3 regions of the Streptomyces albiaxialis genome follow, and region 1 is predicted to be linked to each of the others. Evidence: riboswitches for the same ligand, from Rfam matches in the RefSeq annotation. Region 1 holds a riboswitch; each other region holds the start of a gene.

What was found. Region 1 has a riboswitch for cyclic di-AMP ahead of ABD343_RS28835 (M23 family metallopeptidase). Riboswitches for the same ligand answer to the same signal wherever they lie in the genome.
Region 2: linked by a shared signal. The riboswitch ahead of ABD343_RS14725 (C40 family peptidase) and the one ahead of ABD343_RS28835 (M23 family metallopeptidase) in region 1 are both predicted to bind cyclic di-AMP.
Region 3: linked by a shared signal. The riboswitch ahead of ABD343_RS10405 (M23 family metallopeptidase) and the one ahead of ABD343_RS28835 (M23 family metallopeptidase) in region 1 are both predicted to bind cyclic di-AMP.

What each region holds. Positions count from the first base shown of each region.
Region 1 covers NZ_BAAAPE010000014.1:43,967-54,421, forward strand. The annotation lists gene ABD343_RS28825 (bifunctional acetate--CoA ligase family protein/GNAT family N-acetyltransferase) at 1-2,327, opposite strand, end outside; gene ABD343_RS28830 (HPr family phosphocarrier protein) at 2,450-2,731, shown strand; gene ABD343_RS28835 (M23 family metallopeptidase) at 2,903-3,757, opposite strand; cyclic di-AMP (ydaO/yuaA leader) riboswitch at 3,771-3,934, opposite strand; gene ABD343_RS28840 (M16 family metallopeptidase) at 4,171-5,541, opposite strand; gene ABD343_RS28845 (M16 family metallopeptidase) at 5,571-6,926, opposite strand; gene ABD343_RS28850 (DNA gyrase/topoisomerase IV subunit A) at 7,226-9,691, shown strand; gene ABD343_RS28855 (CobW family GTP-binding protein) at 9,740-10,455, opposite strand, start outside.
Region 2 covers NZ_BAAAPE010000007.1:809,961-820,415, reverse strand. The annotation lists gene ABD343_RS14745 (hypothetical protein) at 1-961, opposite strand, end outside; gene ABD343_RS14740 (class II aldolase/adducin family protein) at 1,031-1,816, opposite strand; gene ABD343_RS14735 (C40 family peptidase) at 1,864-2,829, opposite strand; gene ABD343_RS14730 (hypothetical protein) at 2,946-3,299, shown strand; gene ABD343_RS14725 (C40 family peptidase) at 3,316-4,545, opposite strand; cyclic di-AMP (ydaO/yuaA leader) riboswitch at 4,554-4,711, opposite strand; gene pcrA (DNA helicase PcrA) at 4,942-7,398, shown strand; gene ABD343_RS14715 (M23 family metallopeptidase) at 7,496-9,187, opposite strand; gene ABD343_RS14710 (lipase family alpha/beta hydrolase) at 9,374-10,222, opposite strand.
Region 3 covers NZ_BAAAPE010000006.1:26,951-37,405, forward strand. The annotation lists gene ABD343_RS10380 (HNH endonuclease) at 1-430, shown strand, start outside; gene ABD343_RS10385 (Scr1 family TA system antitoxin-like transcriptional regulator) at 561-785, shown strand; gene ABD343_RS10390 (hypothetical protein) at 962-1,684, shown strand; gene ABD343_RS10395 (PPOX class F420-dependent oxidoreductase) at 1,677-2,102, shown strand; gene ABD343_RS10400 (aldo/keto reductase) at 2,166-3,110, opposite strand; gene ABD343_RS10405 (M23 family metallopeptidase) at 3,449-4,603, opposite strand; cyclic di-AMP (ydaO/yuaA leader) riboswitch at 4,615-4,776, opposite strand; gene ABD343_RS10410 (PP2C family protein-serine/threonine phosphatase) at 5,007-6,374, opposite strand; gene ABD343_RS10415 (phosphatase PAP2 family protein) at 6,661-7,353, shown strand; gene ABD343_RS10420 (DUF6069 family protein) at 7,454-7,933, opposite strand; gene ABD343_RS10425 (VOC family protein) at 8,273-8,677, shown strand; gene ABD343_RS10430 (hypothetical protein) at 8,924-9,880, shown strand; gene ABD343_RS10435 (hypothetical protein) at 9,893-10,243, shown strand; gene ABD343_RS10440 (MarR family winged helix-turn-helix transcriptional regulator) at 10,286-10,455, opposite strand, start outside.

The sequences.
Region 1 (10,455 bases):
CCGCCCTCGCCCGCGATGTCGAGGCGTACGCCACCGAGGTCGGCGCGGTGCCGCAGGTGGGGGGCCGTGGCCTTGAGCGCGACGGGGAAGCCGAGGCGCCGCGCGGCCTCCACGGCGGCGTCGGCGTCGGGCGCGGGGAGCGTGGGCTGGACGTCGAGGCCGTAGGCGGCGAGCAGCGTGGCGGTGTCCTCGGCGTCCAGGGCGTGGCTGCGGGCCGTGGCGACGGTCGCGGCCGGATCGGGCGCCGTGGCGCGCGCGAGGAGCGCGGCGGCGGCCTGCTCGTCGGCCTCGAACTCGGGGACACGGCCCGGCGTGGCGGCCTCGCGGCGCCACTGGGCGTAGCGCGCGGCCTCCGCGAGGGCGCGCGAGGCCCGCTCGGGCGCCCCGTAAGCGGGGATGCCACGGGCGGCGAGCGCCGGGTCCAGGCCCTCCAGGGCGAGGTGGACGACGGCGACGGGCTTGGTGGCGCCCTTGGTGGCGTCGCCGAGCGCTTCCGCGAGCGCGTCGGCGAGCCCGGCGGGCGGGGCGGGCGGCACCCCGTCGGTCGCTGCGTCCGGCCCCGCGTCGGGCGCTGCGTCCGGCCCCGCGTCGGGCCCCGCGTCGGGCGCCGTCGTGGGCACCCAGGGAATCGCCGTGACGACGACGGAGTCCGTGCCGGGGTCGGCGAGCGCCTCCCGGAGCGCGTCCGCGAAGTCCGCCGGGGTCGCCTCGGCGGGGAGCGCGAGGACGGGCCGGGGGCGGAGGCCGTCGGTGAGGCAGGCGTCGTAGGTGAGCAGGCTGAGCGCGTCGGTGTTGCCGAGGATCGCGACCCGGGGCCCCTCAGGGCGGGGCTGGCTGGCGAGCAGCACGCCGCTGTCGAGGAGCTGGGTGAAGCTGTCGACCATGAGCACGCCCGCCTGCCGCAGCAGCTCGGTGACGGTGGCGTCGGGCGTGCTGGAGGCGGGCGCCGCGTGGCCCGGAGGGGGCGCGCTGCCGCGCTGCCGCGCTCCCTTGACGACCACGACGGGCTTACGGGCGGCGGTGCGCTTGGCGAGCCGGGTGAACTTGCGGGGGTTGCCGATGGACTCCAGGTACATCAGCACGACGTCGGTGTCCGGGTCCTCGTCCCAGTGCTGGAGCAGGTCGTTGCCGGAGACGTCGGCCCGGTTGCCCGCCGAGACGAAGGAGGAGGGGCCGGTTCCGCGCCGGTGCAGCCCGTCGAGGAGGGCGATGCCGATGGCGCCGGACTGGGTGAAGACCCCGATCCGGCCGCGCCGGGGGGTGCGGAGAGAGGGGGTGGTGTTGAGGCGGACGCCGGGGTCGGTGTTGATGAGGCCGAGCGCGTTGGGCCCGATCACCCGCATCCCGTACGAGCGGGCGAGCCGCACCAGCTCGCGCTGCTCGTCGCGGCCGAAGCCGTCGGAGTAGACGACGACGCCCTGGACGCCGCACTCGCCGCACTCGGTGACCACGGAGGTCACCTGCGCGGCGGGCACGGCGATCACGGCGAGGTCGATGTGCTCGGGTACGTCCCGCACGGAGCGGTGGGCCGGGACCCCGGCCAGCTCGGTGACGCCCTCGGGCAGCGCCCGGTTCACGGCGTACGTACGGCCGGTGAAGCCCGCCGTGCGCAGGGACTCCAGGGACGCGCGGCCCGCGCCGCCGGGGCCGCGGCTGACGCCGACGACGGCGACGGAGCCGGGCGCGAGCAGCCGTTCGGCGGAACGGCCCTCGGCACGCTGCTCGCGGGCGCGCATGACGGCGAGGGACTCCTCGGTCGGTTCGAGGTCGAGGGTGAGGTGGACCGAGCCGTCCTCGAAGCTGCGCTTCTGGGAGTAGCCCGCGTCCGTGAACACCTTGATCATCTTGGTGTTGGCGGGCAGCACCTCGGCGGCGAACCGGCGGATGCCGCGCTCGCGGGCGACGGCGGCGATGTGTTCGAGGAGCGCCGAGGCGACGCCCCTGCCCTGCTGGTCGTCGCGGACGAGGAAGGCGACCTCGGCCTGTTCTTCGGAGGAGGAGCCGGCCGGGGACGAGGCGGGGCGGCCGGAGGCGTCGATGCGGTCGTAGCGGACGGTCGCGATGAATTCGCCGCCCACGGTGGCGGCGAGGCCGACGCGGTCCACGTAGTCGTGGTGCGTGAAGCGCCGTACGTCACGGTCGGACAGCCGCGGGTATGGTGCGAAGAACCGGTAGTACTTGGACTCGTCGGAGACCTGTTCGTAGAAGCTGACCAGGCGCTCGGCGTCGTCCGGCGCGATGGGACGGACGCGCGCCGTCCCGCCGTCGCGCAGCACGACGTCCGCTTCCCAGTGGGTCGGGTAGGCACGCTCCTGGGGAGTCCGCATGAGGCCCAGCGTACGGCGGCGTACGCCGGGGGCACGCCCTGGAACGCCGCACTCCGGTCGCCGTGCGAAACTGGTCTAGACAACTCCATACGTCATCTCACACGAACCCGAAGGGCAACACCATGGTTGAGCGCCGCGTCACCGTAGGCTGGGCCGAGGGCCTGCACGCCCGCCCCGCCTCGATCTTCGTCCGTGCCGCCTCGGCCGCCGGCGTCCCCGTCACGATCCAGAAGGGCGACGGCTCCCCCGTGAACGCCGCCTCGATGCTGGGCGTGCTGGGCCTCGGTGCCGAGGGCGGCGAGGAGATCGTGCTGGCCTCGGAGGCGGAGGACGCCGGTCCGGCGCTCGACCGTCTGGCGAAGCTGGTCTCCGAGGGGCTGGAGGAGCTTCCGGAGACCGTCTGACGCTCCGCGGCGACCGCGGACCACGAGAGCGGGTGGAATCCCTGACCGGATTCCGCCCGCTCTCGCATTGCGCCCGCTCTCGCTCTGTCCGTCGCGTCCTTCGCCCCTGGGGCCTCGGGACATGAAACAGCCCCCGGCCGCCGCCGGGGGCTGTTCGCCGGAAGACCTGGATCAGACGTTCACGCCGTGCTGGCGCAGGTACGCGATCGGGTCCATGTCCGAGCCGTAGTCGGGGCCGGTACGGGCCTCGAAGTGGAGGTGCGGACCCGAGGAGTTGCCGGTCGAGCCGGAGAGGCCGATCTGCTGGCCCGCGGTGACGGACTGGCCGACGGAGACGCCGATCGAGTTCAGGTGGCCGTACTGCGTGTACGTGCCGTCCTCGTGCTTGATCACGATGTTGTTGCCGTACGCGCCGCCGTTGCCGGCCTCGACGACCTCGCCCGCGGCGACGGACTTCACGGGGGTGTTCATGCCCGCGTGGAAGTCGATGCCGGTGTGGCTGCCGGAGGACCACATGCTGCCGCCGGTCTTGTAGCCGGTGGACACCGCGCCGTCGACGGGCGCGACGTAACCGCCGCCGCCGACCGCGGCGCGCTGGGGCGCGGCCGAACGGGAGGCGGTCTGCGTGGCCTTCTCGGCGCGCGCCTCCTTGGCCTTCTCGCGGGCCTTCTCGGCCGCCGCCTTGCGCTTGGCCTCGGCGGCCTTCTTCTTGGCCTCGGCCTTGGTCTTGGCGGCCTCCGCCTTGGCGGCGGCCTCGGCCTCGGCCTGGATGGTGGCGGTCTTCGCCTCCTGGGCCTGCTGGTCGACAGCCTCGGCCAGGTCGCCGCGCGCCTCGATGGCGTGGGTGAGGCCGGTGTCGTGGACGTCGGACTGCCCACCGTCGGAGGCGAGGGCCGGGGACGCGAGGGTCCCGACGACGCCTGCGGCGGTGAGCCCGGCTATGCCCGCCGCGCCGGCACTGGCACGGCGCATACGGCTGGGCTGCTTGGGACGTCGGTGCTTCCCGGTGGCACGGGTGAACGCCATGGGCTGGCGTACTCCTTTCCTTCCCTCTCGCCTACCGGGTTAGCTGACGGGTTCGGAGCAGGAAGGTCTCCTACGGGCAACCCCTGGCGGGGTCGCCCGATTCACCCCAGGGACTTCGTGTGGGTCCCCGGCTCCCTCGAACCCTGACGGGTCTTCGGGACTCGGCGATTCACTGGGCGTCGGCCGCGGGCGCGGTCACTTCTGACGCACAGCGGCACCGACGCTAAGCGGGGCGTCTCCGGGGCGCCAAACGAATCCCGGAGTTTGTCGCACACGCCACACCGCTTCTCACCACAACACTGAACCAATCGGACATTTGACGGTCCCACGGGTCACACGCCGACCGCACGACAAGACCCCGCGGAAGCGGACGTACCACTTCCACGGGGCCTCCGTGTCGCACCGGTCCGAGGTCAGCCTCCGCTGACGACCTTGACCTCGCCGATCCCCAACTCCCGTACGGGCTCCGCGATCTGCGAGGCGTCACCGACCAGGACCGTCACCAGACGGTCGGCAGGGAAGGCGCTGACGGCCGCCGCCGTCGCCTCCACCGTGCCGGTCTCGGCCAGCCGGGCGTACAGCTCGCCCTGGAAGTCGTCCGGCAGGTGCTGCTCGACCTGGTCGGCCAGCGTCCCGGCGACGGCCGCCGACGTCTCGTACCGCAGCGGGGCCACGCCCACCAGGTTCCGCACGGCCACGTCCCGCTCGTCGTCCGTCAGGCCCTCGGCGGCGAGGGTGCGCAGCACCTTCCACAGGTCGTCCAGCGCCGGGCCCGTGACGTCCGTGGCGACCGAGCCGCTGATGGCCAGCAGCGCGGCACCCGTGCCCTCGGCCGAGGAGCGCATCACCTGGCCGAAGGCGCGCACCCCGTACGTGTACCCCTTCTCCTCGCGCAGGACGCGGTCCAGGCGGGAGGTGAGGGTGCCGCCCAGGCAGTAGACCCCCAGGAGCTGCGCGGGCCACACGCGGTCGTGCCGGTCCGGGCCGACGCGGCCGATGAGCAACTGGGTCTGCACGGCGCCGGGACGGTCGACGATCACGACACGGCCCGCGTCGTCCGCGGTGATCGGCGGCACCGGGCGCGGCTCGGCCGACGAGCCGGTCCAGGCGCCCAGGGTGTCGGCGAGCGCCGCGTCCAGGTCGACGCCCTCCAGGTCGCCCACGACGACGACGGTGGCGGTCGCGGGGCGCACATGCGCCTCATAGAACGCCCGTACGGCCGCGGCGTCGATACGGGCGACCGTGTCCTCGGTGCCCTGGCGCGGGCGCGACATGCGGGACTCGGCCGGGAACAGCTCCCGGGACAGCTCCTTGGCGGCGCGGCGGGCCGGGTTGGCCAGCTCGTGCGGGATCTCGTCCAGGCGGTTGTTCACCAGGCGCTCGATCTCGCCGTCCGGGAAGGCCGGGGCGCGCAGCGCGTCGGCGAGCAGCCCCAGCGCCTTCGGGAGCCGCGAGACCGGCACCTCCAGCGAGACACGGACGCCGGGGTGGTCCGCGTGGGCGTCGAGGGTGGCGCCGCAGCGCTCCAGCTCGGCGGCGAACTCCTCCGCGTCGTGCTTGTCGGTGCCCTCGCTCAGCGCGCGGGCCATGATCGTCGCCACGCCGTCCAGGCCCTCGGGCTCGGCGTCCAGCGGCGCCGTGAGGTTCACCTCGACGGCGACGACCTCCTGGCCCGGGCGGTCGCAGCGCAGCACCGTGAGGCCGTTGGGCAGCGTGCCGCGCTCGGGCGTGGGGAAGGCCCAGGGCTTGGGTGTGCCGCTGGAGGGCTGCGGGTGGAATTCCATGGTCGTGCCCGCGGGCGCGTCGGCGTCGCTCACTGGCCGGTCTCCTCAAGCTCGTTCTCGTCGTCCTCGGAACCCGCCTCGGCCGTCGGCTCCGCCGGCTCGTACACCAGCACGGCGCGGTTGTCCGGGCGCAGCCGCGCGGCGGCCACGGCGCGGACCTCCTCGCGGCTGATGTCGAGGATGCGGCCCACGGCGCTCAGGGCGAGCTGGGGGTCGCCGAACAGCACCGCGTACCGGCACAGTTCGTCCGCGCGGCCGCCCACCGTCGCCAGCCGGTCCAGCCATTCGCGCTCCAACTGGGCCTGGGCGCGCTCCATCTCCTCCTCGGTCGGGCCCTCCTCCGCGAACCGGCGCAGCTCGTCGTCGACCGCGGACTCGATGTCCGCGACCTCGACGCCGCCCGACGCCTTCACGTCCAGCCAGCCCAGCGAGGGCGCCCCGGCGAGCCGCAGCATCCCGAAACCGGCGGCGACCGCGCTGCGGTCGCGCCGCACCAGGCGGCTGTAGAGCCGGGAGGACTCGCCGCCGCCGAGCGCGGTCAGCGCCAGGTCGGCCGCGTCCGACTCACGGGTGCCGTCCTGCGGCAGCCGGTACGCCGCCATCATCGCGCGGGAGGGCACCTCCTCGACGAGGACCTCGCGCTTCTCCTCGCCCAGCACATCCGGCAGCGAACCGTCGCGCGGCGGGCGCTTGCCCTCGTGCGCGGGGATGGAGCCGAAGTACTTCTCGATCCAGGCGAGCGTCTGGTCCGGGTCGATGTCGCCGACGACGGACAGCACCGCGTTCCCCGGGGCGTAGTACGTACGGAAGAACTCCTGGGCGTCCTGGAGGGAGGCCGCGTCCAGGTCGGCCATGGAGCCGATGGGCGTGTGGTGGTACGGGTGGCCCTCGGGGTAGAGCATCGCGGTCAGGCGCTCGAACGCGGTGCCGTACGGCACGTTGTCGTACCGCTGGCGGCGCTCGTTCTTGACGACGTCCCGCTGGTTCTCCATCGACTCCTCGTCGAGGGCGTGCAGCAGCGAGCCCATGCGGTCGGCCTCCAGCCAGAGGGCCAGCTCCAGCTCGTGCGCGGGCATCGTCTCGAAATAGTTGGTCCGCTCGAAGCTGGTCGTGCCGTTGAGCGAGCCGCCCGCGCCCTGCACCAGCTCGAAGTGGCCGTTGCCCTTCACCTGGCCCGAGCCCTGGAACATCAAGTGCTCGAAGAGGTGGGCCAGTCCTGTGCGGCCCTCGACCTCGTGGCGGGAACCGACGTCGTACCAGAGGCAGACAGCGGCGACGGGGGTCAGATGATCCTCGGAGAGCACCACCCGCAGGCCGTTGGCCAGCCGGTGCTCCGTCGCTGTCAGCCCACCGGTGCCCTGCGGGGGCGTGGCCGTGTGACCCATGGGCATGGAGTCCCTTCGATCGCGGGGATTCCCGGCGAACGCCGGGACTTGTTTCGGGGCCGCCCGGCGCGCGCGGCGCGGCGGGCGGCCCTGTCACTGTATGCAACCGCGCCGACTACGTGCGAAGTTCCCGTACGGTACGCCCATGAGCTGGGCTCCCGCTCGTACGTCCGTCGGGTCGGAGGGCCCCGTGTCAGTGCCGAGGTCCACAATGGTCCGCGGCACGGAAGCACGGAAGCACCACATCAGCACCCACAACAGCAGCACAGCACCGAAGCAGCGAAGGAGCCGCAGCCGCGATGGCCCGCCGCAGTAAGAACAGGACGCCCGGGGGCGCGTCAGGTCCTGGGTCCGGGGAGGACTTCGAGGAGCGCATCCTCGACATCGACGTCGTCGACGAGATGCAGAGCTCCTACCTGGAGTACGCGTACTCGGTGATCTATTCGCGCGCGCTCCCCGACGCACGCGACGGGATGAAGCCGGTCCAGCGCCGGATTCTGTACCAGATGCACGAGATGGGCCTGCGCCCCGACCGGTCGTACGTGAAGTGCGCCCGCGTCGTCGGCGAGGTGATGGGACGTCTCCACCCGCACGGCGACAGCGCGATCTACGACGCGCTGGTCCGCATGGCCCAGTCCTTCTCCATGCGCCTCCCCCTGGTCGACGGCCACGGGAACTTCGGCTCGCTGGGCAACGACGACCCGCCCGCCGCCATGCGGTACACCGAGTGCCGCGCCGCGCCCGCCGCCGGACTGCTGGTCGACTCGATCGACGAGGAGACGGTCGACTTCGCGCCGAATTACGACGGCAGCCAGGAGGAGCCGGTCGCGCTCCCCGCGGCGTATCCGAACCTGCTGGTGAACGGGGCCTCGGGCATCGCCGTCGGCATGGCGACCAACATGCCGCCGCACAATCTCGGCGAGGTCATCGCCGCGGCCCGGCACCTGATCAAGCACCCGAACGCGGACCTGGACACCCTGATGCGCCACGTCCCGGGCCCCGACCTGCCCACGGGCGGCAGGATCGTCGGCCTGGAGGGCGTCAAGGACGCGTACGCGACGGGCCGCGGCACCTTCAAGATCCGCGCGACGGTCGCCATAGAGCAGGTCACGGCACGCCGCAAGGGCCTGGTGGTGACCGAGCTGCCGTTCGCGGTCGGCCCGGAGAAGGTCATCTCCAAGATCAAGGACCTGGTCAACTCCAAGAAGCTCCAGGGCATCGCCGACGTCAAGGACCTCACCGACCGCGCCCACGGCCTCCGCCTGGTCATCGAGGTCAAGAACGGGTTCAACCCGGAAGCCGTCCTCGCCCAGCTCTACAAGCTGACGCCCATGGAGGAGTCCTTCGGGATCAACAATGTGGCGCTGGTCGACGGCCAGCCCCTCACCCTGGGCCTCAAGGAGCTGCTGGAGGTCTATGTCGACCACCGCTTCGAAGTGGTGCGGCGGCGCAGCGAGTTCCGGCGCACCAAGCGGCGCGACAGGCTGCACCTGGTCGAGGGCCTGCTGGTCGCCCTGCTCGACATCGACGAGGTCATCAGGATCATCCGGTCGAGTGACAACGCGGCCGAGGCCAAGGCGTCCCTCATCTCCCGCTTCGAGCTCAGCGAGATCCAGACGCAGTACATCCTGGACACCCCGCTGCGCCGGCTGACGAAGTTCGACCGGCTGGAGCTGGAGGGCGAGCGCGACAGGCTCCGCGCGGAGATCGAGGAGCTGACGCGGATCCTGGATTCCGACGCCGAGCTGCGCAAGCTCGTCTCCTCCGAGCTGTCCGCCATCGCGAAGAAGTACGCGACCCCGCGCCGCACCGAGCTGCTGGACTCCGCCGAGGCGCCCGTGGCGGTCGTCCCGCTGGAGGTCGCCGACGACCCCTGCCGGGTGCTGCTGTCCTCGACGGGCCTGCTGGCGCGCACGGCGAACGGGGAGACGTCGTTCGAGGAGTCCTCCAAGCGCGTGAAGCACGACGTGGTCCTCTCCGCCGTGCCCGCCACGACGCGCGGCGAGGTCGGGGCCGTGACCTCGACGGGACGGCTGCTGCGGCTCACCGTCGTGGACCTGCCGCAGCTCCCGGAGACCGCCACCAACCTGTCGGGCGGAGCGCAGATCTCGGAGTTCCTCTCGCTGGAGGACGGCGAGTCGCTCGTCTGTCTGACGACGCTGGACGAGTCCTCGCCGGGTCTGGCGCTCGGCACCGAGCAGGGCGTCGTCAAGCGCGTGGTCCCCGACTATCCGTCGAACAAGGAGGAGTTGGAGGTCGTCACGCTCAAGGACGGCGACCGCATCGTGGGCGCCGTCGAGCTGCGCACCGGCGAGGAGGACCTGGTCTTCATCACCGACGAGGCGCAGTTGCTGCGGTATCCGGCGGGCCAGGTGCGTCCGCAGGGCCGCGCGGCGGGCGGCATGGCCGGGATCAAGCTGACGGGCGACGCCAAGGTGCTCTTCTTCAGCGCCGTCGACCCGTCGGCCGAGGCCGCGGTGTTCACGGCCGCGGGCGCCGAGGGCACGCTGGACGACTCGATGAGCACCGCCAAGCTCACGCCCTTCGACCAGTACCCGCGCAAGGGGCGCGCGACGGGCGGCGTGCGCTGTCAGCGGTTCCTCAAGGGCGAGGGCCGGCTGGTCATGGCCTGGGCGGGCCCGACACCGGCCCGCGCGGCGACCAAGGCGGGCGCCCCCGCCGAGCTCCCCGAGCCCGACCCGCGCCGCGACGGCTCGGGCCTGCCGCTGGGCAAGCCGGTCGCGGCCATCGCGGGCCCGGTGTAAGGGCCGGTCGTACGGTCGGGAGCCGGGCCTACACCAGGTCCGGCTCGCCTACACCAGGTCCGGCTCCTCGACCTCGACCCCGTCCTCCCCGGCAGCCTCCGGGTCGGCCTCGACGTAGCGCAGGACGCCCCACATGGCGCGCTCGTCGGCACCGGCGTCCGCGTCGGCACCGGTGCCAGCACCGGCATCCGCACCGGCTGAGCCGTCGGCGACGCACGCGTCGGCGCCCGCGCGCAGCGCGTCCCCGTCCAGCCCGGAACCGATCATCACGACCTGGCTCCCGCGCGCCTCGCCGCGCTCCCACTCCATGGGGGTGAAGCGCAGGAAGCCGCCCACGGCGTGCATCGCGTACTTGCGCGCGGGGTCGGCGGGGCCGAAGTCGACAATTCCCTTCATCCGGTAGAGCCCGGCGGGGCGGGTGTCGAGGAAGTCCAGGAAGCGGCGCGGGTCCAGCGGCTCCTTCGCGCGGAACTCCACGACCTCGTACGAGGCGTGCAGATGCCCCTCATGGCCGTCCCCCGCCTCCTCCTCGTCGTACAGCAGCATGTCGAAGGAGAGCTGCTCCACGTCGGCCCGCTCGCGCCGCGTGCGGTCGAAGAGCAGCTCCGGGTCGACCCGGCCGTACGAGGCCTCCACCACCGGCGTCCCCGGGCTCAGCTCCTCCAGGGTCGCGCGGAGCGCGCGCAGGGGCCCGGGCTCCGCCCTGTCGGCCTTGTTCAGCACCAGGAGGTCGGCGGCGGCGACGTGCCGGTCCAGCTCCGGGT
Region 2 (10,455 bases), on a different contig from region 1:
TCTGCAGGCGCCGCCCCTGCACCCGTACGGTCACCGCGCGCCGCACCACCACGGCCACGGCGCACGTGAGCGCGAGGACGGTGAGCACGCCCGCGCCGTGCGCCAGGTCGAGCCCCTCCAGGAGCGCGCGGCGCTCCTCCGCGCCGCCCACGCCCGCCAGTTCGACGGCCAGGACGAGCACGTCGTACACCACCAGCAGCACCCAGGAGGCGGCCACGGCGCGCGAGGTGGACAGCCGGTTGTCCTCGCCGATGACGGGCGCGAGCACGCCGCCGCGCGCCCGGTGCAGCCAGGCCGTGAGGGAGAGCACCGCGGCCGAGGCCAGCGCCGCGCAGAGGGTCGCGGTGCGCGCGAGGGTCCAGCCGTCGGCGGCGAGCGCGGTGAGCAACTGGCCGAGCAGCAGCGCGCCCACGGCGGCCCAGACGGCGACGAGGGTGTGCCGCCACAGCCGGGCCAGCCACGCCCCGCCCTCCTCGCGGCCCCGGTCGGCCACGGCACGCGCGGCCTCGGTCAGCTCGTCCGAGACCCACTGGCGGGAGGCGCCGGGGGAGTGCGCGAGCCCGGCGGGCACGCCCTCACCCGCGGCCAGCTCGTCGCGCCGCCGCAGGAAGTCGGCCAGGGCGCGGCGATGGTTCGCGCGCGCGTTGCCGGGACAGTCCGCACAGGTGCAGGGGGTGTGGTGCCCGGAGCCGGAGTCGGGACCGGAGCCGGATCCAGAGCCGGAGCCGGAGTGCGACGAGCCGCCGTACGCCCCGCCGCGCGCCCGGCGCGAATGCCCGCCGGCCGCGCGCGCGAGGAGCTTCTTCCCGCTGTGCGCCACGCCGCCGCGCGCCGTCGCGCCCTGGGCGCTGTTCGTGCCCGCCGTGCTCGTCGTGCCGGTGGTGCCCGTCGTGCCCGTCGTGCCGTCCGCGCCGTCCGGCTCGTCTCCAGCGCTCGTCGAGCCGTCCCGTGCCGTGTCCACGGCCACTGCGCAACCCCGCCTCTCAACTTCCGTGCAATGGAAGGGGATTGTGCCCTACACGGGTCGGGGTCAGCTCAGCAGGTCCGGTTCGTCGCGGGTGACAGTTGTGTAGAGAGGTTGATAGTTGATCCACGCGACGAGGTCGGCACCGAGCTGCTCGCGGGTGGAGACGGCGCTCGCGTGGTCGATGAGCACCGGCTTTCCCGCCGCCCTGGCGGTCAACTGGATCTCGCACGACCGCTCCATCTGGAGGAACCACCACGCGGCCGCGTCCACCGAGTCCCCGACCGTCAGCAGGCCGTGATTGCGCAGGACGACGGCCTTGTGCGGGCCGAGCGCCGCGGCGATACGGCGTCCCTCGTCCTCGTTCACCGTCACGCCCGTATAGGCGTCGAGCACCGTGTGGGCCTCGTAGAACGCGCACGCCTCCTGGGTGATCGGTTCGAGCGGCTCGCCGAGCGCGGCGAGGGCCCGCCCGTACGTCGAGTGGCAGTGCGCCACGGCGACGACGTCCGGGCGGGCCCGGTGCACTTGCGAGTGAACGGCGAAGGCCGCCTGGTTGACGTGGTGGCGCCCTTCGAGGACCTGGCCGTCCCCGTTGACGAGCAGGAGATCGCTCACGGTGACATGACCGAACGGGACCCCGAACGGATTGACCCAGCAGCAGTCCGTGAACTCCGGGTCCCGCGCGGTGACATGTCCCGCGACGCCCTCCTCGTACCCCTTCCGGGCGAAGACGCGGAGCGCCGCCGCGAGGCGTTCCTTGCGGTGCCGCCGCTCGTCCGCGGGGGAGGCGTGGCGGGGCGGCGTCGCGAAGTGGAGCCGCTCGGGGGGTATGGGCGCGGGCTCGGGCATGGAGGCCTCCGTTCCGTAGGAGCGGAAGCTACATCCCGGTACGGCAACTAGCCAGGGCGAGTGGCACCCGCGAACGGCATCTGGTCGATGGGCGAGACGCGCACGGACCTGCCGGGACGCGGGGCGTGGATCATCCGGCCGTCGCCGACGTAGATCCCGACGTGGCTGCGGGAGCTGTAGAAGAAGACCAGGTCGCCGGGGCGGAGCTGGGAGCGGGAGACGCGCTTGCCCGCGTTGATCTGGGTGTAGGTGGTGCGGGGCAGCGAGATGCCCGCGGCGCGCCACGCGGCCTGCGTCAGGCCCGAACAGTCGTACCCGGACGGGCCCGTGGCGCCCCACACGTACGGCTTGCCGAGCGCCTGCCGCGCGAACGCGACGGCGCGGGTGGCACGCCGGGATGCGGAGGACTTGGCCGGTGCGGCGGACTTCGCGGGCCTCGCGGACTTCGCCGGCTTGGAGGACTTCGCCGGCTTGGCGGCCTTCGCGGGCTTGGAGGGCTTGGCGTGCTTCGGGGCCTTCGCGGGCTTGGCGGCCTTCGTGGGCCGCGCCTGCTCCGGCGACTTCGCGGGCTTCGCCGGTTGCGCCTGCTTCGGGGACTGCGCGGGCTCGGCCGGCTTGGTGGGCTCAGCGGGTTTTGCGGGCTTTGCGGGCTCTACGGGCTTGTGCGCGGGCTCGGCGGACTGGGCGGGCGCCGTGTCCCGTGTCTGTCGCGCTCCGTCCGCGTTACTGCCGTTGGGGATGTGGGACGAAGATGATGACGCGGACGAGGGCGATGACGAGGGCGATGACGAGGACGACGCGGTGGCGGCGGCCTCGGCGTTGAGGCGGTCGACCGTGCTCTTGATCTGCTCGCCGGGGGACGGGGTGCGGGGCTGTGCGTGAGCGGAGCCCTGGAGCGAGCCGAGGCTCGCGGCTCCGGCGAGCGCGAGGGTGAGCGCCGCGCGCGCCGTCGGAGTGCTGACCAGGGTGAGGGGGCTCGGTTTGGACCTGCGGGACTTGCGGTGCGAAGCCATGGAGCAGGACGCTAAGCGGCGATATCGCGATTTCGTAACGGGTTGACAGGGACTGGTCGCTTTCGTCCGTACCCTGCCGACGAGGGCCCGCCCGACGCCCGGATACGCTCACGAGCATGGACGTACTGATCAATGTGTTCGTCGGCCTTCACATCATCGGCATCGCCGCGCTGCTCGGCGGCTTCTTCACGCAGATGAAGGCCATGGGTGAGGGTACGGCCGCATTCGGCAAGGGCATGCTGCACGGTGCGCTCACCATGCTGGTCACCGGCGTCGCCCTGGTCGGGCTCAACCAGGCGGACGACCAGTCGGTGAACAACGTCAAGATCGGGATCAAGCTCGCGCTGCTCGTCGTGATCCTCGGCCTCGTCTATGTGAAGAGGGACGAGGAGAAGGTCTCCCCGCCCCTCTTCGGAGCCGTCGGCCTCCTGACGGTGGCCAACATCTTCATCGCGGTCCTCTGGACGTAGACCCGGGTGTGACCCCCTACGCCGGGCGGACCGCCGAGTGGAACGGCATGTAGTCGATCGACTCGTAGCGGATGTTCGCGCCCGGCTTCGGGGCGTGGATCATCTGGCCGTCGCCGACGTAGATGCCCACGTGGCTCACGTCGTCGTAGAAGAAGATCAGGTCGCCCGGCTGCATCGCGGACTTGGCGACCTTCGTCCCCACCTTCACCTGGTCGAACGTGGTGCGCGGCAGCGAGACGCCGCCCGCCTTCCAGGCGTCCTGGGTGAAGCCGGAGCAGTCGTACGAGTTCGGCCCGGTGGCGCCCCAGACGTACGGCTTGCCTAGCTGCTGCTTGGCGAAGGCGAGGACCTTCTGGGCCTTCTGCGCGTACGAGCTGCCGGAACCGGAACCGGAACCGGAGCCCGAGCCCGATCCGGACCCTGATCCGGAGCCCGAACCCGAGCCCGTGTCGGAGCCGCCGCCCTCCTGGCCGCCGCCATTGCCGCCGCCCTCACGCTCGCGTTCACGCTCCTTGCGCGCCTGCTCGCGCCGCTCGCGCTCCGCGCGCTCCTTCGCCTTCTGCCGCGCCTCCTGGCGCTTCTGGCGCTCGATCTCCGCCAGCCGCGCCTTCTCCTCGGCGGTCAGCTTCGACAGCAGCCCGCGCGCCTCGGACAGCTTCGACTGGATCTCGCGCTTGCTCGACTTCAGCTTCTTCTGCGACGCGGTGAGCGTCTTGAGCTGCTTGGTCGCCTCGGAGCGCTTCTTGCCCGCGGACTTCGCGCGCTCCTGGTACTCGGCGACGGCCTCCTTCTGGCGGCCGGTCATCCGGTCCATGATGTGCGACTGCTTGAAGAAGCCCTGCGGGTCCTTCGTGAGCAGCAGCGTGGCCGTCTGGGAGACGCCGCCGGTGCGGTACTGCGCGGCGGCGTACGTACCGAGGACGCGACGTGCGTCGTTGAGCTTCTCCGTGCGCTTCGCGACCTGGCCGAGCATGCCGTCGACCTTCTTGCGCTGCTTGTCGGTCCTCTCCTTGGCCGCGTTGTACTTCTGCGTGGCGGTGCCCGCCTGGCGGTACAGGGTGTCGACCCGCTCCTTGACCTCGGAGAGGGACTGCTTGCCGTCGCCCTTGGGATCGCCGGGCGCGGCGCTCGCGCCCTGCGAGAGGAGGGTGACGGAGGCTATCGCGGCCGTCGTGACGCCTATGGCGCCCCGGGTGGTCGCGGTGGACTGCAGAACTCGGGTGCGCGGCTTGCGGTGCGACGCCAAGGCCGGCGACTCCTTCCGTGGACCGCCTACCGGGTTAGCTGTCGGGTTCGGGCGTCGGAAGGCTGCCCTACGGCGGGCCGGGCGGGCCGCGCCGATTCACCCCAGTCGTACGGGCCCCGCGTGCGCGGCCGTACGGGTGGGTCCCCGGCTCCGGCACACGGTGAGGCGCGGGCCGGACTCGGCGGAGGCGGCCCGTGCCGACGCTTTCGCCGACAGGTGATCCGGGCTGCCTGACAGGGCACCGTAGCGGGGTTGTGGTGCCCCTGTGAAGGCTGGTGTTCGACTAGTCCGATATCTCCTCGTTATCTTTCACGGGGCCGAAACCTCGCGGTCAACTCCGTCATCTTCCACAGGGGCGGGAACGCTGTCGGTGGGGCGGCCTAGACTCGTACGACGATGAGCAGCCTCTTCGACGACAGCTTCCTGGCGGACCTCGACGGCACCGGCCCCGAGGCGGACGCGCCTCCCCCGCCGCCCGAGGACGGCGCGCCCAGCGCGCCCGAGGAGGAGATCCCGGACGATCTCTTCGCGGGCACCTTCGCGGGCGGCGCCGGACGCGACGGGCACTATCGCGACGGCGCCCCGCGCCCCGCCGTGGACCCGGCCGCGCTGCTGGAGGGGATGAACGAGCAGCAGCGCGAGGCCGTCGTGCACTCCGGCTCCCCGCTGCTGATCGTCGCGGGCGCGGGCTCCGGCAAGACGCGCGTCCTCACGCACCGCATCGCGCACCTGCTCGGCGCGCGCGGCGTGCACCCGGGCCAGATCCTCGCCATCACGTTCACGAACAAGGCGGCGGGCGAGATGAAGGAGCGCGTCGAGGACCTGGTGGGTCCCCGCGCGCAGTCGATGTGGGTCTCCACGTTCCACAGCGCGTGCGTGCGCATCCTGCGCCGCGAGAGCAAGAAGCTGGGCTTCACCTCGTCCTTCTCGATCTACGACGCGGCGGACTCCAAGCGCCTCATGGCCCTCGTCTGCCGCGACCTGGACCTCGACCCGAAGCGCTTCCCGCCCAAGGCGTTCAGCGCGAAGGTGTCGAACCTGAAGAACGAGCTGATCGACGAGGAGGACTTCGCCGGGCAGGCTGCCGACGGTTTTGAGAAGACCCTCGCCGAGGCGTACACGATGTACCAGGCGCGGCTGCGCGAGGCCAATGCGCTGGACTTCGACGACATCATCATGACGACGGTCCACCTGCTCCAGGCGTTCCCCGATGTCGCCGAGCACTACCGCCGCCGCTTCCGCCACGTCCTCGTCGACGAGTACCAGGACACGAACCACGCGCAGTACACGCTGGTGCGCGAGCTGGTCGGCCCGGCGGAGGGACAGGCCGAGCTGTGCGTCGTCGGCGACGCGGACCAGTCGATCTACGCGTTCCGGGGCGCCACCATCCGCAACATCCTCCAGTTCGAGGAGGACTATCCGGACGCGACGACGATCCTGCTGGAGCAGAACTACCGCTCGACGCAGACCATCCTCTCCGCGGCCAACGCGGTCATCGAGCGCAACGAGAACCGGCGCCCCAAGAACCTGTGGACGAACGCAGGTTCCGGCTCCCGCATCACGGGTTACGTGGCGGACACCGAGCACGACGAGGCCCAGTTCGTCGCCGACGAGATCGACCGCCTCACCGACGACGAAGCGGCCAAGCCCGGCGACATCGCGGTCTTCTACCGGACGAACGCCCAGTCGCGTGTCTTCGAAGAGGTCTTCATCCGCGTCGGCCTGCCGTACAAGGTCGTCGGCGGCGTCCGGTTCTACGAGCGCAGGGAGGTCCGCGACGTCCTGGCGTACCTGCGCGTCCTGGCCAACCCGGAGGACGCGGTCCCCCTCCGCCGGATCCTCAATGTGCCCAAGCGCGGCATCGGCGAGCGCGCCGAGGCCATGATCGAGGCGCTGGCCCTGCGCGAGAAGATCACCTTCCCGCAGGCCCTCGTCCGCGTGGACGAGGCGTACGGGATGGCGGCCCGCTCGGCGAACGCGGTCAAGCGGTTCAACGTCCTGATGGAGGAGCTGCGCACCGTCGTCGAGTCCGGCGCGGGCCCGGCCACCGTGCTGGAGGCCGTGCTCGAACAGACCGGGTATCTCGCCGAGTTGCAGGCCTCGACGGACCCCCAGGACGAGACCCGTATCGAGAACCTCCAGGAACTCGCCGCCGTAGCCCTGGAGTTCGAGAAGGAGCACGAGGGCGAGGAGGTCACTCTCGCCGACTTCCTGGAGCAGGTGGCCCTCGTCGCCGACTCCGACCAGATCCCCGACGAGGGCGAGGACGAGGACGCCGGCGTCGTCACGCTGATGACGCTGCACACGGCGAAGGGCCTGGAGTTCCCCGTCGTCTTCCTCACGGGCATGGAGGACGGCGTCTTCCCGCACATGCGCGCGCTGGGGAACGTTAAGGAGCTGGAGGAGGAGCGCCGCCTGGCGTACGTCGGCATCACGCGCGCCCGTGAGCGGCTCTATCTGACGCGCTCCACGCTCCGCAGCGCCTGGGGCCAGCCCTCGTACAACCCGCCGTCCCGCTTCCTGGAGGAGATCCCGGACAGCTTCCTGGACTGGAAGCGCAAGGGCGGGGCCGCGGGCGGCGGCGCCGCGCTCAGCGCGGTCACCTCGTCGCTGTCGTCCTCGGCGAACGCGTCGGCGCGGCGCGGCGGCCCCTCCGGCTTCGCCACACGCCGTACGGGCGACCGTCCGGTCGTCCAGCTCGCGGTCGGGGACCGGGTCACGCACGACAGCTTCGGGCTCGGCACGGTCGTCGCCGTGAAGGGCAGCGGGGACAGCGCCGAGGCGACGATCGACTTCGGCGGCGAGAAGCCGAAGCGGTTGCTGCTGCGGTACGCGCCCGTGGAGAAGCTCTGATCCTTGGGCGGGGCCCCGCCGTGGGGCACGCCGTGCGTTGCCGACTGCCGGTGCGTCGTGGCTTGTCGCGCAGTTCCCCGCGCCCCTGCGGGGCGCTCTAGCTGATCTCCAGGCCCTTGTCCTGGAGCCACGGGATGGGGTCGACGGCCGAGCCGCCGCCGGGGCGCACCTCGAAGTGGAGGTGGGGTCCGGTGGAGTTCCCGGAGTTCCCGGAGTAGGCGATGGTGTCCCCGGCCTTGACCTCGCCCGAGCGGATCTTGTTGCTGCTCAGATGGCAGTACCAGGTCTCGGTGCCGTCCTTGGCGGTCACCACGGCCATGTTGCCGTAGGACATGTCGTACTTGGTGCTGACCGTGCCGTCGGTCGCGGCCATCACGGGGGTGCCGTAACTGACGGGGAAGTCGATGCCCGTGTGGACCGACATCCAGTTCATTCCTGCCTGTCCGTAACGGGCGCTGAGCTGGTGGTCCTTCACCGGGATCATGTACTTGGGGCGCATCGCCTCCTTGCGCGCGGCCTCCTTGGCCTTGCGCTCCTTCTCCGCCCTCTGGCGCTCCTTGAGGTCGATGCGCTCCTGCGTACGGCTGGCGCGGTCCGCGAAGTCGTCCGCGTCGGCGGAGAGTCCGGCGAGCTGGGTGTCGAGCTTGGTGTTCGCCTGGGAGGGCTTGACCTCGGTCGGCTCGGTGTCGCCCGCGGCCTGGGCGGGCGGCTCCTCGCCGCCGCTCTTGCCGTCGCCCCCGCTCCCGCCGCCGAGGACGCTGGCGGCGGCCGCTCCGGCCACGCCGAGGACGGCGACGGACGGCACGGCGACGGTGAGCAGCGCGCGGCGCCGGGGCTTCGGGGACCGCCGACGGCCCCGGGGCTGCGGGACGGCGGCGAGGGTCGCGGTGTCGGGGCCACCGCCGGGCTCGTAACCGTCGTCGTAGTGGTCGTCGTAGCGGTCGTCGGGGCCGGAGTCGTGGCTGTGACTGTGACCGTGGCCTTGGTCGGCTTCGTAGCCGTCGTACGGGTCGTAAGCGGGGCCGGGCTCGTAGCCGCCGGCGTGCTCGTGGCCCTCGGGTCCGTACTGTTCGGGCCCGTACTGCTCGGGCTCGTACTGCTCGGGCTCGTAGCGGTCCTGCTGCTCGTACGGCGACGGCGTCTCGTAGCCCTCGTAGGCGGCGCCGTGGCCCATGGGCTGCTGCTCGGGCAGCGCCTCGGCGGGGGCCTGCGCGGCGGCCTGGGGTCCGGCGGTATCGGGGAAGCCCCAGGTGCTGGCGGTGTCGTACTCGTGGGCCGCGCTGAAGTTCCACTGGCCGGAGGCGTCCTGGCCGTACGCGACGTAGGCGCCGTATCCCGCGGCGTAGGTGTCGTGGGTCCCGTAGGACTGCTGCTCGTAGCCCGTGTACGCGGCGTCGTAACCGCCCTGGCCGCCCTCGTAGCCGTACGCGGCGGCCGCGGCGGCCGTGGCGTCCATGCCTGCCTGGCCCGGCTGTCCCGCCTGGCCCGTCTGGTCGGCGCCCCAGGGGGAGGCCTCCCAGGTGCCGGTGCCCCAGGACGTCGTCTCCTGCACACCGAACGTCCACTGGCCCGTGCCGTCGTCCACGACGGGATAGCCGTAACCGGACGTCTGCCCGTCGGCGGCCTGCTGGTCGTAACTTCCGGGCATGGCACCGAAGAGCGGATCGCCGTTGCCATAAGCGGGAGCGCCGTAATTCGACTGTCCGTAGTCGGTGGAATACGCCGTGTACGAGAAGTCGGAACCGGGGTCGTCGGGACTCGGGACTCCCGACGGATGACGGTCGTTCACCACCAACTTCTCTTTCGCCTAGGCGACAGGGGCGGAGCAGTGCGGCGACTGTACCCGGCGGTATGCGACGGCGACAATCTTCCCGGGGTTTTGGGGGCTCAAGAAGAGGGCAATCGGCCGTCTTTCGGCGGACTACGGACCGGTAGTCGGCTCGGAGTTCGAAATTAGTTCGAGGGGAATTACGGCTCAGGCGACATCCGCCGGAGCGCCCGGGGACGCCGGGCGCACGCCGCTCCGCGCCCCCAACTCCGCGCGGATCCGGGCGGAAACGGCGCAGTCGACAGGCAGCGTCATATGTCCGACACCGCGCACGGCGATATTGCGTACGTGCAGGTCGGAATGGTCGAGACGGGCGGTTTCCCGCGGGATCATGAGCGCGTCCGCGTCGCTCCAGAAACTCACGAACCGCGTCCGGCATCCGCCGGGAACCGGCTCCGCCAACTCGGCGAGCAGAGGCGAGCCGGGGCACATCTGACGCGCGACCGGGTGAGCCGGGAGCACGGGCGCGGCCCGCGTGCCGGAGTGCGGGGTCCCGAGGGTGATCACGGTGCGGGTGCGCGCGTCGCCGCCCAGGCGTTGAACGTAATAGCGGGCGATCAGTCCGCCCAGGCTGTGCCCGACCAGATCGACCCGCTCGTGCCCGGTGCGCGCGCACGCGTCCTCGACGTGCCCCGCCAGCCGGCGGGCCGCGGCGCGCACGTCGCCGGTGAGCGGGGAGTGGTTGAGCGCGGCGACGTGCCGCCAGCCGTACCGCAGCAGGGAGCGGCGCAGCAGGACGTACGCGGAGCGGTTGTCGCAGAAGCCGTGCAGGAGCAGCACCGGCGGGCGGTCGGTGGGGTGCGGCGCCGCCCCGGGGCGGCCGTCGGGGGCGTGCTCGGCGGCCGCGCCCGTGGTGCGCTCGGCGAGCACGCCCGTGGGATAGAGCAGCAGATGCCCGGCGAGGACCAGCGCGTCGACGGCGGTCGCGCGGAGAGGGAGGGGGGAGGCCAGGGAGAAGGGGAGGGACAGGGCGGACGGAAAGGTCGGTACGTGCATGCGGCCACCTCCCGAGGTGCGCGAGAGGAAGGCGCGGCGCGCTCACGGACCGTGCGGCTCTCCCCTGTCACGCCGATTCCGGATGAAGAGTGCGGATACGGCGCGAGACGTACGTGTTGTCCTGGGTGTGATTTCCCCCTCCCTTCCGAGCGCGAAACGGCCGGGTGCGGGATCCTGGGGATAACGTGCGTTCACTCCGCCGTTGTGGCCGTCTGAGTTGTGTGAGTTGGAGG
Region 3 (10,455 bases), on a different contig from region 1:
TTCCGCCCTGAGGAACGGCGTCGATTCCGGGGAGCTGTACCTGGTACCCGAACAGCCAGACGAGACAGACGAAGACAGTCATTCCGCGCCAGAAGGCCGTCTCCTGACCCGCTGGGCGCTCTACCGTGAACGCAGCCCAGTCCTCCGCCGGAAGAAGATCACCCAAGCACAGCGTCGCGGCCAGCCTCTGCAGTGCACCGTCTGCAGCTTCGATTTCGCACGGGTCTACGGAGGGTTGGGTGCCGGCTTCATCGAAGTCCATCATGTCCTCCCCCTTCATCAGGCCGGTCCGCGCGAGACCAGGCTCGACGACCTGGCATTCCTGTGCGCGAACTGCCATCGCATGTGCCACCGCACCCACGACGGGATGACCTGGCGGACTCCCTCAGAACTCCGGGAACTGCTGGCTTCAGCACCCGCCCACTCCTGAACGGGCCCCAGTTCACACCACACCGTTTTGCCAACGGCTCAGGACCGACGGGTTCTTCGAACGGCTGCGGGCCGATGCGCGGCGTGCCCCGCGATCCAGGTACGCCGAGTACTTCGTCGGCGTCGCCAGGATGGAGGCCGACGCCTCCACCATTGAAGCCTCCACCATTGAGGAGTGGGCTCCTCAGTTGGCCTCCGGGTTGCTTCAGACCGAGGATTACGCCCGGGCTGGGGTGCGTGCCCGTGCAGCGTTGCTCGGCGCTGCTGAGCCGCCCGAGTTCTGGGTGATCCTCGGCGAGTCGGTCCTTCGCCGGTGTGGTCCAGCGGAGGCGAAGAGTTTTGCGGTCCTGCCGTGATCCTTGAAGCGCACTCGTTCATGATGGGGGTGGCCACGCCTGATGACCTTCCCCGAAGAACCGCCGTCGTCTATGCGGAGGCGCTTCACAGTGGCCAGCCTCGTATCAGGAATCAGCAGAGAGCTTGTGTAATGGCTGCGGCCGCTGCCCGTACTCAGCGAGAGGCCCCTTGCTCTGTGCATTCCGCGTTCGACAGGAATCTCGGCCCCGTTCCCCTCCTCGATCCCCTCTCCTATCCCGGGCGGCTTCTCGATCGGGCGGCTCTGCTCGATGGGGAGCGGCTTGTCGATGTCGGGATGGGGGAGATCGATGTGCTGCTCGGGGCTCGGCGGGTGGCGCCGCTTTCCGGGCGGACGCCCGTTCTCGCCGTGGGGTCCAATGGGGCGCCCGCTCAGGTGCGGTACAAGTTTGCCGCTGCCGGGGTGTCCTGCGTGGTGCCCATGGCGCCGACCCTTGTGGAAGGCGTGAGCGTGGGGGTTTCCGCGCATGTGAGTCCTGCCGGGTATGTTGCCGCTGCGCCCGTCATGGGAGACGGGGGCTCCTCCACGCTCGTTCTCAGTTGGCTGGACGAGGCACAGCTTGCCGTCATGGACGCGAGTGAGGGCCGTAATTATCGGCGCGTGCCCGTGCCCGTGCCCGTGCCCGTGTCCGGTCTCGACGCGCAGATGTACGTGTCCGCGCACGGGCTGCTGGCTCGGGACGGCGTGCCCCGGGCCGCTCGGCCTCAAGGGGAGTTGATCTCCGAGCTGTTGGCCGGCTCCGCGGCGCTTCGGGGCCGTTTCGGGGAATCGCCCGAGAGCTGGGTGCGGGTCGCCTCTGCCGATGAGGGCGCGCGGCGGTATGCCGGTCGGGTGTTCGCCGAGGAGGGGTGGGTGCGGGAGAGTGAGCCCTATGGATGACAGCTCTCTGCTCTCCCTGCTGCCCCGGCGCCGGCTCGGCGTACTCGTGACGCTGAAGCGGGACGGGCGGCCCCAGTTGTCCAATGTCAATTACCACTACGACGCCGCGACCCGCACAGTGCGCGTTTCCGTCACCGCCTCCCGGGCCAAGACCCGGAATCTTCTCCGGGATCCCCGCGCCAGTTTCCACGTCATGTCCGAGGACGGGTGGGCCTGGACCGTCGTCGAGGGGGACGCCGAGCTGTCGGCCGTGGCCGCGGAGCCGTACGACGCCGCCGTCGAGGAACTCGTCGCGCTCTATCGGGCGATCCAGGGCGAGCACCCGGACTGGGACGAGTACCGGGCCGCGATGATCGCCGACCAGCGGCAGGTCGTACGGCTCCCCGTCGGGCGTGTTTACGGGCAGGCCCCCCGGTAAGCCCCCCCCGGGTAGGTCCCTGGTTCCCCGTCCCCCTACGCCGGTCCCCGGTCCCCGGTCCCCCTACGCCGACGCCCTTGTCAGGCGCTCCTGTTCCTCCTCCGTCAGCTCCAGGTCCCCCAGGGCCAGCAGCGGTCCGAGCTGGTCCACGGTGCGGGCGCTCGCGAGGGGGGCCGTGACCGTGGGGCGGGCGGCGAGCCAGGCCAGGGCGACCGTCGCCGGGCTCGCGTTCCGCTCGTCGGCGACGGCGAGCAGTTCGCGCAGGACGCGGCGGCCCCGTTCCGTCTCCAGGTGCCGGGCGGCGCCGCCGCTGCGCGCGCTGTCCGGGACCGGCTGGTCCGGGCGGTACTTGCCCGTCAGGAAGCCCGCGGCCAGCGCGTAGTACGGGATCACCGCGAGCTCCGCCTCCGCCGCGAGGGCCGACAGCTCGCCCTCGTACGTGTCGCGGGAGACGAGGTTGTAGTGGGGCTGGAGGGCGACGTAGCGGGCCAGGCCCTCGCGGTCGCTGGCGGCGAGCGAGGCCCGCAGGCGCTCGGGGGAGATGTTGGAGGCGGCGATCTCACGGATCTTGCCCGCGCGGACCAGCTCGTCGAGGGTGCCCATGATGTCCTCGACGGGGACGGACTCGTCGTCGAAGTGGGTGTAGAAGAGGTCGATGTAGTCCGTGCGGAGGCGGGCCAGGGAGGCGTCGACCGCCGCGCGCAGCGTGTCCGGGGCCAGGCCCTTGAAGCGCGGGTGGCCGCCGGCCTTGGTGGCGAGGACGACGCGGTCGCGGTTGCCGCGCGCGGCGAGCCAGTCGCCGAGGACGGTCTCGGACTCGCCGCCCTGGAGTCCTTCGACCCAGGAGGCGTACGTGTCCGCGGTGTCGAGGAAGTTGCCGCCCGCCTCGGTGTAGGCGTCGAGGACGGCGAAGGACGTGGGGGCGTCGGCCGTCCATCCGAAGACGTTGCCGCCGAGGCAGAGGGAGGAGACCGAGAGCTGTCCGACCTTGTGCGTACGCAGTGGCATGAGGCGACCGTAGCGCGCGTGAGGGCATGCGGTCATGGACGACGGTCCTGGCGTCGGGGGGTGGTCCGCCAGGACCGCCGGGTCTGTGAGGCCCCGCCGTCGCCGCCCCGTCCCCTCCTGACGTGCTGAGGCGGGAGCGCGGGTACGTACGCGTACGTGCGTTCGCGTGTACGTGCGTGCGTGCGGCGTGCCTCGGCGGTGCGGGGCGACGACGCGGGGTGTGGGTGTGGGGGGTGGGTCCTGCGTGACAGGAGAGACCTGAGGGCCTGTGAGACCCGGGGTCCGTGAGACCCGGGGTCTGTGAGACCCGAGGGTCCGTGAGACCTGAGGGCCTCCCGTCAGACGTTCATGCCCTTCTCGCGCATCCACGGCAGCGGCGCGACCGGGTCGCCTCCGCCGGGCCTGACCTCGACGTGGAGGTGGGGGCCCGAGGAGTTGCCGGTGGAGCCGACGCGGCCGACGACGTCGCCGGTGCCGACCTTCTCGCCGGCCGACTTGGTCATCGAGGAGAGGTGGCAGTACCAGATCTCGGTGCCGTCCTCCAGCTCCAGCACGATGCGGTAGCCGTACGAGCCTGCCCAGCCCGCTTCCTTGATCGTGCCGGAGTGGATCGCCTTGACGGGGGTGCCGTTGGGGGCGGCGAAGTCCTGGCCGGTGTGGTCGCTCTGCCACATGCCGCCCGCCTGGCCGAAACCGGCGCTGAGCTGGTAGTTGGAGACCGGGACGACGTACTGGCGGGCGAGCTTGGCGCGGCGCTCGGCCTCGGCCTTCCGCTTCTTCTCCTCGGCGATCTTGCGCTTGCGCTCCGCCTCGGCCTTCTTCTGCTTGGCCTCTTCGGCGTCCGCCTTCTTCTTCGCCTCGGCCGCGGCCTTCTGGGCGGCCTCGGTGGCGGCCTTCTCGCGGGCCTCGTCCTCGGTGTTGTGCTTCTGCTGCTCGGCCTGCGCGAGGATCCGGGCGCGGAGCGCCTCGCCCGCGTCGGTGGTGCCCTCGGCGGCCTCTTCCTGCGTCAGCCCGGCCTGGGTGAGCGGCTGTTCGGCGGCGGCGCCGGCCAGCTCGTCCGCGTCGCCGGAGGCGGAGTCGTCGGATATGAGGTCGCCGACGCCCGGGAGGTCCTCGGCCTCGGGGAGGTGCTCGCCCAGGTTCGCGACGGAGCCCAGGTCGGGCATGGAGATGGCCGCCGGGTCCTTGTCCTTGGCGGTGGCCATGCCGCCCGCGCCCACCGCGGCGATCATGCCGACGCCGAGGACGGCGCCGCTGCGGGCCATGCCGCCGCTGCGCTGCTTGCCGACGCGGTGACGGCCGCGGACCGGGCGGATGGACTCCTCGGTGGGGTTCCACTCCTCCCAGGTCTCCTCGCCCCCGGCGCCGGGGGCGGCGTCGTAGGGGCCGTACGCGTCATAGGGGCCGTACGCGTCGTACGGCGCCGACCCGTCGTCGTCGTGGAACGGGTCGTACGCGACCTCGGGGGCATGCCTCTGCGACCTGGACGCCACGGGGGGCGTTCTCCTTTCCTTCCTCTCGCCTACCGGGTTAGCTGACGGGTTCGGAGCAGGAAGGTCTCCTACGGGACGGCGCGAACCGGCCCGATTCACCCCATCCTCCGGGTCTGGGCTGACACGAAGGGGTGGTTCCCCGGTTCCCGAGGTGCGTGCGGTGCCCGACGAGTTGTCGCTCGTGGTGTCGCACGCGCGGGATTCGGCGACGGCGCACGGTGCCGTCTCTCGTGACGACAGTGACGACCGCGCTGCGTTATCGGACGTTAATAGAAGCGCGCCCGTGATTCCAAGCCGTTCCCGTTAATTCGTAGTCACCATGGCCAGCACTTTCCGGGGCAGGTGGGGCCAATTGGGGCGCGTGGTCACCGGAGTTGAGGCGGAGAATCGCGGAGCGTAACCGCTAACAGGTGCGTGACGCGGCCTGCGACGCCGCCCGCCCCGGCCGTTCCGGGCGGCCCACGGCGAGCAGCGCCATGTCGTCGGACGTCCCGCCGCCCGTGTGCGCCTCGACGTCCCGTACGAGCATGTCGAGCACCGCGTCGGGGTCCTCGAACGGGCAGCCGGACAGCCGTTGTACGGGGTCGTAGAACTCGCCGTCCTCGTCGCGCGCCTCGGAGAGTCCGTCGGTGTAGAGGAGGAGCTGCGCGCCCGCGGGGAACGCGAACTCGTCGGCGCGGTCCGGCCAGACCCCCAGCTCCGTCACGCCCAGCGGCAGCGCGGGGACGCGGGGGTCGAGCGAGCGGACGGTGCCGTGGTCGAGCAGGAGCGGCGGCGGATGGCCCCGGTTGATGAGCCGCAGGACGCGGGTCGCCGCGCCCTCGGCGACCGGGGGCAGCTCGGCGAGGACGGCGGTGGTGAAGCCCTCGAACTGCTGGATGCCGAGCCGCCGCTGCCCCTCGCGCTCCAGCGAACGGTCGAGCCGCGCGGCGACCCCCGCCAGCGTCGGCTCCTCCTCGGCCGCCTCGCGGAACGCGCCGATCACGATGACGACCGCGGAGACCGCGCCGAGCCCCTTGCCCCGGACGTCGCCGACGATGAGCCGTACGCCGTGCGGCGTGTGCTGTACGGCGTAGAAGTCCCCGCCGATGCTGGCGTCGGTCTGCGCGGCCTTGTAGCGCGCGGCGACGATGAGCCCGCCGACCCGCGAGGGCGGCGCGGGCAGCACGGCGAGCTGCGCGGCCTCGGCGACGATACGGGCGCTGGCGAGCTGCTCGTCGTTGCGGCGGATCAGATAGCTGATGCCGACGGCGAGGAGCGAGACGGCGACGACGGCGAGCGCGGGCAGCTCGCGCTCGAAGCCCTCCACGTCGTGGTCGAAGAACGCCGCGAGCAGGCTGATCGTCGTGCACGAGACGATTCCGGTGATCACCGTGGCGCGCATCGTCTGGAGCGCGGCGGCGGCGATGGGCGCGGCGGCGAAGAGCGCCGAGATCGTCAGGCCGGGGCGGAGGATCTCGATCACCGTCCCGAGCACGATGAAGGCCGCGGGCAGCACGCGGGCGTAGCGGCGCAGCGTGCGGTGGTACGGGCCCCCGTCCCGGTCCCGGCCCCGGTCCCGGTCCCGGCCCCGGTCCCGGCCACCCTCGTGCCCGTCGTTCGCCGTGCGGTGCCTGTCCCCGGCGGCGGGCCGGTCCCTGTCGGTGTCGGGCGCGGCGGGCCGCGTCCAGCCCTCGGGGTCGGACCGGTCATCGCGCCGGCGTCCGGTCCGGCACTCGCGCTGGTACTCAGGGCTGTACTCATCGTCCGGTTGGTCGCTCTTCTCCTGCACTGTCCTAATTTGACGTCTGAGCGGCCCGACGGCCACTCGGCCCCGCCCCCGCGCGCCGCGCCCCGCTTGCACCCTGCTTGCGCTTCCGCTCGCTTCCCGTATGCGCCCCGCCCGCGTCCCCGTACGCGCACCGAATGCGCCCTCCGGGTGTCGTGACGCCTCCGTTCCGGTACAGGCGCGCAGGGGACGGCGTGGCGCCGCGACGGGCGTGGAAACGCTCCCGTCACCTCACCGCCCCTCTCACCTCACCCCGTCCCTCCGTCGTCCGGTCTGGAGTGGTTCCGCGATGTCCCGTTCGGCCGTGCCGCTGGTGGTGGCCACGCTGCTGGTCTCGCTGATCGCGTTCGCCGTCTGCGCGGGGCTGGTGCTGGAGCGGGAGACGGGGTTCGTCGACGAGCCGGTGCTGAACGGGGCGGTCGAGCACCGTGCCGCCGCGCTCGACGGGCCGATGAAGGTCGTCACGCACGCCTCGAAGTACCCGCTCCTCTTCGTCACCGTCCTGGGCGCCCTGCTGGTCTCCTGGCGCGAGCGGGCCTGGCGCCCGCTGCTGCTGGTCGGCGGTACGGGCGCGCTCTCCGTCGCCCTCGCGACGCTGGCCAAGGAGACGACGGACCGCCACCGCCCCCCGTCGGCGCTCTGGGCGATCCCCGAGGAGGGCTTCTGCTTCCCCTCCCGGCACACGGTGATCGCCACGGCCGTGCTGCTGATCCTGGCGTACGTCATCGGCGAGCGTGTCGCCTCACGGGCCGTACGCGCCGCGCTGTGGGGCGGGGCCCTGGCGTGCTCGGTCCTGGTGGGCGCCAGCCGCGTCTATCTGGGGGTGCACTGGGCGACCGACGCCCTCGCGGGCCTCGCGCTGGGTGCGTCGATCGCGACGGCGGTGATGACGGCGGACGCGCTCGTCACCGGAACGGCCCACTCCGCCCCGCCGGAAACCTCACACGACATCCCGTCCGAGGTTCGGCCCGGCGCTCCGTAGGGCCGCGCGCGGCCCGGCGCCGTCGCGTACGGGTACGTACGGGTACGTACAGCACGTACGAGCGCGTACGGGCCCGCCTGCCGTCTCGCGCGGCGGTGCGTCACGCGCGGCGGTGCGCCAGGCGGCGTGCCAGCGGCGGCACGATCACCGCGGCGGCGACCAGGTGGGACAGGGCCAGGACGAGCTGCGTGGACACGGCGGTGTGCACGGTGAACGCGAGCGGCTCGACCAGCGACAGCGCGGTCAACACGCCGGTGACGATCACGAACGTACGGGCGGGGCGCTTGGCCCAGCGGGCGAGCGCCATGGCGAGGACGACCCCGGCCACCGAGGACAGCACCACGGCCATCGCGAAGCCGCCGACGGGGATGGCCGCGGCCTCCCGCGCGCCGCCGGTGGCCGCGGCCATCGGCACGCCCAGCCCCCGGGCGGCCAGCGTGAACACCTCGGTGACCGCCGCACCGGCGGCGGTGGCCAGCGTGCCGACGAGCCACACGGGGCGCGTGGCCCACGGACGGCGCGTGCCCGCGGCGGAACGGACGAGGCCCGGACGGCTCTGTGCGGCGGTGGTGACGCTCATGATGACGGCTCCTGTGGGTCGGCTGTGCCGCGTCGGCGGCTTCCCGCGCTCCGGCGGCTTCTCACAGGTACAGACCCGCGGGCCGCGCGGAACTCATCGCCGCCGGGCCGCATTTGGCCCGCGTGGCGGTCGGACGGACGGCGGTCGGACGGACGGCGGTCGGGCGGACGGCGGTCGGGCGGACCACGGTCGGCCCAGGCGAAGCCCCCCGAGGCCGCGGTCGGCCCAGGCGAAGCCCCCCGAGGCCGCGGTCGGCCCAGGCGAAGCCCCCCCGGGGCCGCGGTCGGCCCAGGCGAAGCCTCCCGGGCCGCGGTCGCCCCGGCTACAGTCGGCCGGACCATGACCGACCTTCTCGGAATCAATCATCTGACCCTGTCCACGACCGACCTCGACCGACTCGTGGCGTACTACACGGAGTTGCTGGGCGCGAGGCTCGCGTTCGAGCGCGCGGCGACGTCGTCCGATCCGCGGATCGCGGTCCTCGACGTCGGCGGCGACGACCACCTCATGGCCGTCGAGACGGCAGCCGCGCCCGCGACCGGACTCGACCCGCTGCGCCGCGCGGGGTGGGGGCTGCGCGTGGCGACGTACGACCGGCTGCGCGAGGTGCGCGAGCGGCTCCTGGGCGCCGGGTGGCCCGCCGGGGAGATCGAGACCCTGCCCACGCAGTGGACGCTGACGGCACGCGACCCCGACGGCCGCCCGCTGGACATCCGGGCCCACCGTCCCCGCCCCGCGCTCTAGGCGACCGCGATAGCGGTTTTGGCGTACTGATCCACTGCAAGTGCCGTAGTTGCCGGACGATTAGCGCCGGAGGCCATTTGTCGGCCGTTGACGGCCCCTGCGGCGCGGTGTAAATCCCCTTTCATTGCAACCGGCACAGCGGAGTGATCCACCATTCCCCGGCCCTGCGGGCAGGGGGGACATCCGACCGGGGGCAAAGGAGTTCCCCGGTAATCCGCTGCCGCGAATCAGAGGGGGGACGCACGTATGCTCCGCATCACGGCCGACATCTTTTCCGGCCGCCCCGACCCGGTCTCCCACATCACCGACGAGAATGAAGTACGGGCGCTGCTCCGCGAGGTGGAGAGCAATCGCAATCTGTTCGTCGCCGACGCACCCGCCGAAGGCATGCTCGGCGCCCGCGGATTCTGGATCGAACCGCTCAACGACGAGTTCGGGGCGGAATTCGGCACCGAGCCGAGGATGTATCTCCCGGTCGGCGCGCTGGCCCGCGGCGGCCGTGCGGCCGAGATCGGCGAGCGGCTCGTCACCCTGATGGAGCGGGGCGACCCGGCCGTCGCCGGCGAGGCGGCGCAGCCGCTGGACGCCCCGCTCCGCTACTACCTGGTCGAGCAGCTCGCCGCCTCCGCACGGCTCACCGTCTCGGACCGGAACGCCCCGGCGGCGGAAGCCGCGGCGGAGGCCGAGGCCGAGGAAGGCACCGAGGAGGCGACGGAGGACGCCACCGCGGCCGTCACCTGCACCATCGAACTCGGCGCGTTCAACCCGGCGTTCTGGAACAACGACTCGACCGTCCGGCTGAACAACAACTGCTACAACTACGCGAGCAACTGGAGGACGAATACGTTCGCCCAGCCGGGGCGCGGTTGCGGCAGCATGTACAAGGCCATCACGGCCGCCGAGGTGAGCCGCGCGGCACTGTGCGACGGAATGCACCGCAGGTTCGACTGCTTCCCCGACACCGAAAAGCCGCGCTACCTGGTGGCGCTGGTCATCGCCCCCGGCCCCGGCTTCGTCGACTTCCACTGGTTCCGCAAGCAGAAGGAGGGATTCTGGGGCCACAAGCCCGGCGGCACGGCCGCCCGCAACACGGACAACAGCAACAACGTCATCTACAACCCGGAAACGGCAAATCGCGGCCCGTACACGATATTTGCCGGATACTTCTACGGGTGCAATTCCCAGCGGCAGAGGATCAGGTAGCGGTCACAGCCCATGGACATCGAGATCGATCTCTACAGCGGGCGGCGGAACCCCGTGTTCGGCCTCGCGCCGGAAGCCGGCGAGGAACTGATGCGCCGGATCTCCGCCCTGCCCGCCGCGCCGCCCGGATCCGCCCCGCCCCAGGGGCTCGGCTACCGGGGCCTGCGGATCACCGGAGGCCCCGCGGACGGCGTGGAGGAGATCGTGGTGTCCGGCGGCGTGGTCGCCGTCCGTGACCGCGACGGCGGGCAGCGGGTGCTCCAGGACGCCGGACGCGCCCTGGAGCGCTCCCTCGCCGCCCACGCCGCCGCGCACCTGTCACCGGCCGAACTGTCCCTCCTGCGCCAGGAGCTGGAGGGCTGACCCGACCGGGCCGCCCCTCGCTGGTCCGCGAGGGGCGTTCCCTCAGCGGGGCGTGCCGGCGGGGGTGTCGCCGTGGGTCTCCAGCACCGTGGCGAGGGTGGCGGCGAGGTGGCGGCGGTCGTCGGCGCCGAGGGCGCGCAGGAGGCGGGCCTCGTTGGCCAGGTGGAGGGGGAGGACACGGTCGATCGTCTCCAGCCCGTGCGGGGTCAGGC